2 regions of the Clostridium sp. CM042 genome follow, and region 1 is predicted to be linked to the other one. Evidence: a T-box and tRNA genes for the amino acid it is inferred to sense, from the RefSeq annotation. Region 1 holds a T-box; the other holds one or more tRNA genes.

Region 1 (4,220 bases):
TATCAATTTCATTTCCGTTACGGCCTGGAGTTGCTATATTAAATTTCTCGATCATAAATTTAGATACAACATAATTTATGCAGAAAAATACGACCGTCACTAGTACATATCTTATAAGATCACCTATAATTCCTGCCTTTACAATCATCGGTATACGTGCTACAAGCTCTATAACACCAAAACTGTGAACTCGAAGATTAAATATGTCCGCACACATAAATGCAAATCCTTGCATAACTGCATAAGTACCATATAATATTGGTGAAACAAACATAAACATGAATTCTAATGGTTCAGTAACACCTGTTAAGAAAACTGCAATGGCTGCTGAAAAAAATACTGATTTATATTTTGCTCGTTTTTCCTTAGCTACACTTTTATACATAGCAAGCGCAACACCCATTAAGGAGCCAGCTCCGCCAATCATTTGGCCAACTTTAAAACGTGCTGGATGAACTGTTGCAAGTAAGTTATTGTATGCACCCATATCTCCAGATGATTTTAAGTTACCTAAGTCAGTAACCCATGCAAGCCAAAGCGGATCTTGCCCAAGTATAAGATTACCTGCATTAGCTCCAGTTAATACTTTATATGCTCCACCAAGATCTGTATAATTTATTGGTATTGTAATCATATGATGAAGTCCAAAAGGTAGTAATAGACGCTCAAGTGTACCATATATAAAGGGTGAGATAAATGGTGCAGTATTTTGTGATGTTGCAATCCATTTGCCAAATCCATTTATAACTGATTGAGCAAATGGCCAAACTATAACAAATATAAGTGCAACAACACTGGAGCCTGCTATAACAACGAATGGTACAAATCGTTTACCATTAAAGAATGCAAGTGCATTTGGTAATTTATTATAGTTATAATACTTATTAAATAAAACTGCTCCAAGAAAACCTGATATAATACCAACAAATACTCCCATATTCAATGCTGGGGATCCAAGAACAGAAATAAAGTAATCTTTAACCAAAAGATGCTGACCTGTTAAGGAAGTTACTGTTGCATGTGCATCAGTGAGCATCTCATTGGTAATATTAAATACATTACCAGTAATTTTATTTATTAAAATAAATGCAATAAGTGCTGCAAATGCTCCACCGGCACGTTCCTTAGCCCAAGATCCACCAATAGCTATAGCAAATAATATCCCTAAATTACCGATTATTGCCCAACCTATACCTCCCACGACTTGAGATAACGTTTGCACAAATGAGACATTAGGTGCCATTAATCCTATAACTACGCCTAATGAAATCATTAGGCCACCTGCAGGCATAACTGCAACCACCACTAATAATACCTTACCAAATTTTTGCCAGAAATCGAATGAAATTATTTTTGATTTGTTCTTAACCATATCCAATTACCTCCATTATTGATTTAATACGTATGTATTTATAAAAATTTCAATACACAATTGTATCTTTATATTAATCTTAGTTTGTGCAAACGTTTGCCCTCTTTATTAGAGTATATTTCATAGTGAAAATATTGTCAATGAAATATTAAAATAAATTTCAAAATAGGTTATGTCAAATATGTAGCGATTGTGGATATAAAAATAAAGAAATTAAGAATTTAAGTATAAAAAAATGGGTATGTGTAGAATGTGGAGTTGTACATCAAAGAGATGAAAATGCGAGTGAAAACATACTTAAACAAGGTTTAAAAGATTTGGGATCGTAAGAATGTTGTTAAAATTTTAGGATATAATATATAAATAATCACTTGTATATGAAATACACATATTATAATAATTATAACACATATTGACAATGAAGACGCTTTGGAATATACTAATTTTAAATTAAAAACTGTGAAGAGGAAAAGTAGATAGTATACTGTTCAAAGAGAGAGAAACTCACCGGCTGAAAAGTTTCTTAAGCGAGCACTATTGAAAACCACCTCCGAGTTGATTATTGAACTTAAGTAGGTAATTCCGCAGACCGGCGTTAGCGGTATTGAGTGACAGAGGTGATTTTAAACTAAGCCTTCTGTAATTTGGGTGGAATCGCGATAAAACTCGTCCCTTATTTTGGGACGGGTTTATTATTTTTTGAAGGAGGAATATTCATGTTAAAAGTTGTAATAAAAGACGGCAGTGTAATAAATTCTAATGAAGAAGAAGGAAAAAGGGCACTTAGGCACACCACATCTCATATACTTGCTCAGGCGGTAAAAAGATTGTATCCGAATGTTAAATTGGCTATAGGGCCTGCAATAGATAATGGATTTTATTATGACTTTGATGTGGAAGAACCCTTTACTATGGATATGCTTGAGAAAATAGAAGAAGAAATGAGAAAAATAGTTAAGGAAGACTTAAGACTCGAGAGATCAGTGATTTCTAGGGGAGAAGCTTTAAAGCTTATGGAAGATAAGGGAGAAATTTATAAAATAGAACTCATTAATGATTTGCCAGAAGGGGAAGAATTAGTTTTCTTTAAGCAAGGAGATTTTATAGAACTCTGTGCAGGGCCTCATGTATTATCAACTTCAAAGGTAAAAGCCTTCAAACTATTATCAGTTGCAGGGGCCTACTTTAGGGGTAGTGAAAAAAATAAAATGCTTCAAAGAATATACGGAACGGCATTTGCGAGGAAAAGCGAACTTGATGAATATTTGAATATGCTTGAAGAAGCGAAGAAAAGGGATCATAGAAAACTCGGGAAAGAGCTAAAGTTATTTGCTTTAATGGATGAAGGACCAGGTTTTCCATTCTTTCTCCCTAATGGCGTAGTTTTAAAAAATAAGTTAATTGAGTACTGGAGAGAACTTCATAATAAGGCTGGGTATGTTGAGATAGAAACACCTATGATATTAAACAAGGAACTTTGGGAAACATCTGGGCATTGGTCTCACTATAAAGAAAATATGTATACTGTCAATATAGACGAAGAAGAATTCGCTATAAAACCAATGAACTGTCCAGGAGGAATGCTTGTATATAAATCAGAAGCTCACTCTTACAGGGATCTACCAATAAGAGCTGGAGAACTAGGAAAGGTGCATAGACATGAACTATCTGGAGCTTTGCATGGGCTTATGAGGGTTAGAGCATTTACACAGGATGATGCTCACATATTCATGCTGCCGGAGCAGATAAAAGAAGAGATAAAGGGTGTAGTTAAACTTATAAATGAAGTTTATGGAAGGTTTGGATTTAAATATAGAGTAGAACTTTCAACAAGACCTGAAAATTCTATGGGAAGTGATGAAGAGTGGCAATTAGCAGAAAGCTCACTTCAGGGCGCGCTCACGGAAATGAACATGGAATTTAAGATAAATGAAGGGGACGGAGCATTCTACGGGCCTAAAATAGATTTTCACTTAGAAGATAGTATAGGAAGGGAATGGCAATGTGGAACTATACAACTAGATTTGCAGCTTCCTCAAAGATTTAATCTTCAATATATTGGCAGTGACGGAGAAAAGCACAGACCAATTGTTATACACAGAGTAATTTTTGGTAGTATAGAAAGATTTATTGGCATTTTGATAGAACATTTTGCAGGAAAGTTTCCAACATGGCTATCACCTGTTCAAGTTAAAATACTACCTATATCGGAGCAGTATAATAATTATGCAAAAGCTGTAGTAAATAAACTGGAAGAAAATAATATCAGGGTTAGTTTAGATGGTAGAGCAGAAAAAATAGGCTATAAAATTAGAGAGGCCCGAAGCGAAAGATTGCCATATATTATTGTTGTTGGTGAAAAAGAACAAAACTCAGCGAGTATATCCCTTAGAAGTAGAAAGAATGGTGATGAGGGCAATTGCTTACTGGAGGACTTTATTTCAAGAATCATACAGGAGGTCGATAGTAAAAGGCTAGATGATTAATAGTAAAAAAACCTGCTAATAAAATAAGTTAGCAGGATTTTTCTAATATTTATTAATTTTCAGTTTTTAAATTTCTCATATATATTCTAAAAACAAGTTCTTCTAAAAAGTTGAACGCACTTGTGGTTATCAAATATATTCCTACTGCAATTGGAGTAGTGTTACTAAGCATTCCATCATACTTTTTGCACTTTGGACAGATTGTTTTTTAACTTCTACTTCAAGTTTTTCTTTGCTCCCATCCTCTTCGCAAATGAATATATGATATTTCCCAAAAAACGTTTGTACAAAGGAAGGGGTATTTTTGTCGCATATGCAACATCAACAAGGCCAGTCTCTTTCCAATATTTATTGTCATAAAA
Region 2 (4,220 bases), 1.3 Mb from region 1:
ATATGTTTACATTTGTAGATAGATATATATATAGATATATCTATCTATATTTACAAGGATGTAGACAAACATCTATAAATAGGTTTATAAATATATATATAAATATTTTATTACAAAAGAAGGATATTGATACATAATATAGAATATATAACAATAAGGAATAATTAGAAAAATTTAGGAGGAAAAATAAATGAACTTAACAGAAATATCAAAAAAGTATCCTGTATTAAAGAAAGCGCTAGCATCTGTACTAACTGTTGACATAGGAAATACATTTACAAAAACAAGTACCAATGTAACTTTTGCTAGTAGAGTCTCTGCTGTAAGCAAGCATGGTTCTAGGGCTACTGGAATAAGTAACATCACTTGGAATGGAAAGTTATACACCGTAGGTAATAAAGAAGGCAAGCTTAACATGGAATCTAATAAATACATGTCCGAGCATTATAAGTTGAATCTGCTTAACGCTATTGCACTAAGTTTTAAGGGGGAAACTAAAATAAAAGTAAGACTCGCTGTAGGACTTCCAGCAGAATATTATATAGATCACAGTATTCCACTTAAAAATGAAATAAAGAAGATGGAAAAGCAGTCTATAACAATAAATAATATAACATATGATATAGAAATATTAGATGTACAAGTATTTAAACAAGGAGGTACATTAAGCGCTGAAACCATGGAAACATTTACTTATCCAATGTTATTACTTGACTTTGGTGGTGGTACTTTAGATGTATCTCATTGGAAATATGAGAAAGATGAATTCGGTAACAAGGTGCTTGGAATGACTAAGGCTAGTAGTTTTGCACAACATGGATTTGAGCCAACAATAGAAGCGTTACTCACTAAGTTCAACTCTGCTGACGGATCTGATGGTAATTATGATATATCAGATGCTATCGAATATTTAGAAGATGACGAACTACCTTTTGGGGAAGCAAATGTATTAAAAGACATTAAAGATCTAGTGTTAAAACCATACGTGGAGAAAGCAATAAGTTCAATTAATAGCTCTTTTAAACCAAATACTTGTAAAGATATAAGAATAATAGGAGGGCCTGCGCAGTTACTATTAGAATATTTACAAACTGAGTTCATGAAAACTCAGCCAAAACTTATAGACAATAAAAATCCTCAATGTGCAAATGCTATACTGTTCGCTGAAAGATATAAAGAATTGTTAGTACTTGAATACTTAGATGGAAATAAAGAAGTTGCTGCAACGACAGTAGCAGGTCAATAAGTATGGGAGCACTCCGTAAAACTGTATCATCAAATTTAGGAGAGGAAACAGATAAAGACTTAATTAATTATGTGAGCAATATGGAGAAGAAAGGTATTAATAATTCTAAACTTATAAAGCAGGCTCTGAGATTTTACAGGGACTACGGCAATAAAGTTAAGAAGCTAGATACAGTAGATATTGCAAATATTTTAGATAACCCTGAAGTTAAAGATTATATAGGTAATATAGTTGGAGAGCTTTTTAAAGGTGCTATGCCAAACTCAATTCCACAAATTAACGATGCAGTTATTGTTAAAAAATCAAATGAGAGAGAGATAGATTCTGTTGAAAGTGATTATATGAAAAAACTTAATTGTGTGAAAGATATGTCGTTATAGCTTGGAGTGGCGTCTTCGCCACTCCTTTTTACTTTTAAGAATTCATTTTATTTTAAAAACACTTATTTCATACATATAGTAAAATGATACCACATATGATAAAATATAAGAAAGTCATTTAAAATAAGCTAAAAAGGGTGATTTAATGTTCTGTCCTAGTTGTGGATCTCAAAATGAAGATAGCTCTAATTTTTGTAAAATATGTGGGATTAATTTATTAATTCAACCTAATACGACTGGTGAACGGATTATTAGTGAAAAAAACTGGTTAGTTGCTTTATTGCTGTGTATTTTTCTTGGCGCATTTGGTATTCATAGATTTTATGTAGGTAAAATAGGTACGGGAATTTTAATGATTTTAACCTTTGGTGGTTTTGGAATATGGGTGTTAGTTGATATTATTTTGATTGCTACTAATTCATTTAAAGATATAAATGGATTACAACTAAATAAAAATCTATATAGGTATTAGTTTAAATCGTTTTGTATATGCTGAAATAGCTCAGTTGGTAGAGTAACGCACTCGTAATGCGTAGGTCGAGGGTTCGACTCCCTTTTTCAGCTCCAAGTTTGTAACATGAAAACAAAGCTTTTTTTTAAGCACTGGCATAACTGCTGGTGCTTTTTTGTACGTTCAGCATAGCTAAAGTAGGCAGACGGTGGGTTATAAAGTGGCATAGTAAATGAATAGAAATATAGTAAAACGCAGCTTGAGGGTAGAGAAATCTATCTTCAGGCTTTTATATTTAACGGATTGATTAATATTACATATATTGGGTAATAATACTGATAGACAGAATAAATAAGAGGAAATAATCGTGTTTTATTAGTACTAGAAGTGTAATTATATATAAGGTGAGGTTGAATGTAAATGAAAAAGATAAAAGTGAAAGTTGGAATAGATAAAAGTAAATTAATAAAAGGTAACAAACGAATCGTTGCTTGTGGCAAGAACTTTTAACGACATTCCAGAAGGTAAGTCTCCTACTTATATAAATGGGAGTTACATACCATAGCAAAGATAAAACTTCAGCGGGGGTATAAATCTCCTTCTGAAGACGTTAATGCAGCTCCTGCTGAGCTGTTGCAGCACCGCAGGTGATGGTTTAAAAGCATAGCAAAAAAGTAGTTGAGAGTTATATCTTAACTACTTTTTTAGTGTAGCATTTATTTCAGAATACTTTCAAGGAGGAGTCTTATTCCTTCACTCTTTTTTATATTGCTTGCCTTGCAGAAACTTTCTAAAGAGTTTGATATGTCTTCACTTATTCTTACATGAATCAATTCGCTTTTAGAATTTTCAATTTTCTTTCTTCCTCTGGGCATAATTATCACCTCGCAAGATTTGTGTTACATAAAATAAGCTTATGTATGCTAAATAGAATGTTGTAACACAATAATAATTATAATACATATTGACAAATATTACCATAGAATTTAAATCGGAAAGTATAAGGATTATTTGTATAATTACATTCTCATTTTATTTGACTTAATAAGTGAAATTTAGGTAAGAATCATGAAAATCAGTGATTTTTTATAAATTATATGTATATAAAAAATTATTACTTTCTGTTACAATGGTATTATATAAAAAAAGTGAAAATTTATGCCATTTGTGTTAGTGTCAAGTTAAAGGGGAAGATTGATGTAAACATATTCATAGTACTAGTTATAATAAGTAGACAAGCTAACGTTCAAAACATTTCCTGGAAAATATTGCAGAGAATAAATATGCAAGCAAAACTCTAGGAGAAAAAAATAAAATATTTACATTAGAAATAATTTACATATTTCAATAATTTATATTCATCTAAAATATAGGAGGTAGTATATGAAAAAGAGAGTAGCTTTTATAGCAATGTTATTAACTATGGCGGGTTCACATGTTGTATTCGCGGACAATGGAACGGTGACTGCAAGTTCATTACGTGTCAGGCAAAAATCATCAATTTCATCATCGATTATAGCTTCTCTTGCGAGAAATACGGCGGTAGAGACACTTGGTAAAGAAGGTGAATTCTATAAAATAAATTATAAAGGACAAACTGGATATGTACATAGCTCATATATAAAATTATCGTCAAATACGTCTGGTTCTACAAGTACAATAAATGGAGCGGGGACTGCAGGAATAATAACAACAGACTATTTAAATGTAAGATCTGGATCTGGAATAAATTATTCTGTTGCTAATGTTATTACACGCGGAACTAAAGTGACAATGTATGAAAAATCAAACGGTTTTTATAAGATAAATTATGGTGGCAAAACAGGTTATGTAAGTGAGCAATATGTGAAGGCTGCAACAGGACAGGATACAAGCACAAATACAGATAGTACAAGCAGTGTGACTACTGGAATTGGTTATATTACAGCATCAAGTTTAAATGTAAGAAAAACGGCGTCTATGGGTAACAATATTATGGGCGCAATAAAAATAAATGCAAAAGTGGATTTATATGGAACACAAAATGATTTCTATAAAATCAAGTATAACGGACAATGGGGATATATAGCTAAAACATACGTAAGCCTAGGTAATGACACTCCAAGTAGAGGTGATACCACAGAAAATAATTCAAATGGACAAC

What was found. A T-box is a leader RNA that pairs with one kind of tRNA and senses whether it is charged. The one in region 1 lies ahead of thrS (threonine--tRNA ligase), so its partner is inferred to be a tRNA-Thr.
Region 2: it encodes a tRNA-Thr, which carries the amino acid that the T-box ahead of thrS (threonine--tRNA ligase) is inferred to sense. The anticodon was not compared.

The regions. Positions count from the first base shown of each region.
Region 1 covers NZ_CM143646.1:1,241,597-1,245,816, reverse strand. The annotation lists gene ACWJJ7_RS05835 (PTS transporter subunit IIBC) at 1-1,372, opposite strand, end outside; gene ACWJJ7_RS05830 (zinc ribbon domain-containing protein) at 1,552-1,701, shown strand; T-box leader at 1,823-2,049, shown strand; gene thrS (threonine--tRNA ligase) at 2,089-3,858, shown strand; gene ACWJJ7_RS05820 (NAD(P)H-dependent oxidoreductase) at 4,074-4,220, opposite strand, start outside.
Region 2 covers NZ_CM143646.1:2,537,497-2,541,716, forward strand. The annotation lists gene ACWJJ7_RS12030 (ParM/StbA family protein) at 191-1,246, shown strand; gene ACWJJ7_RS12035 (hypothetical protein) at 1,249-1,626, shown strand; gene ACWJJ7_RS12040 (TM2 domain-containing protein) at 1,772-2,098, shown strand; tRNA gene ACWJJ7_RS12045 (tRNA-Thr) at 2,118-2,193, shown strand; gene ACWJJ7_RS12050 (hypothetical protein) at 2,794-2,952, opposite strand; gene ACWJJ7_RS12055 (C40 family peptidase) at 3,461-4,220, shown strand, end outside.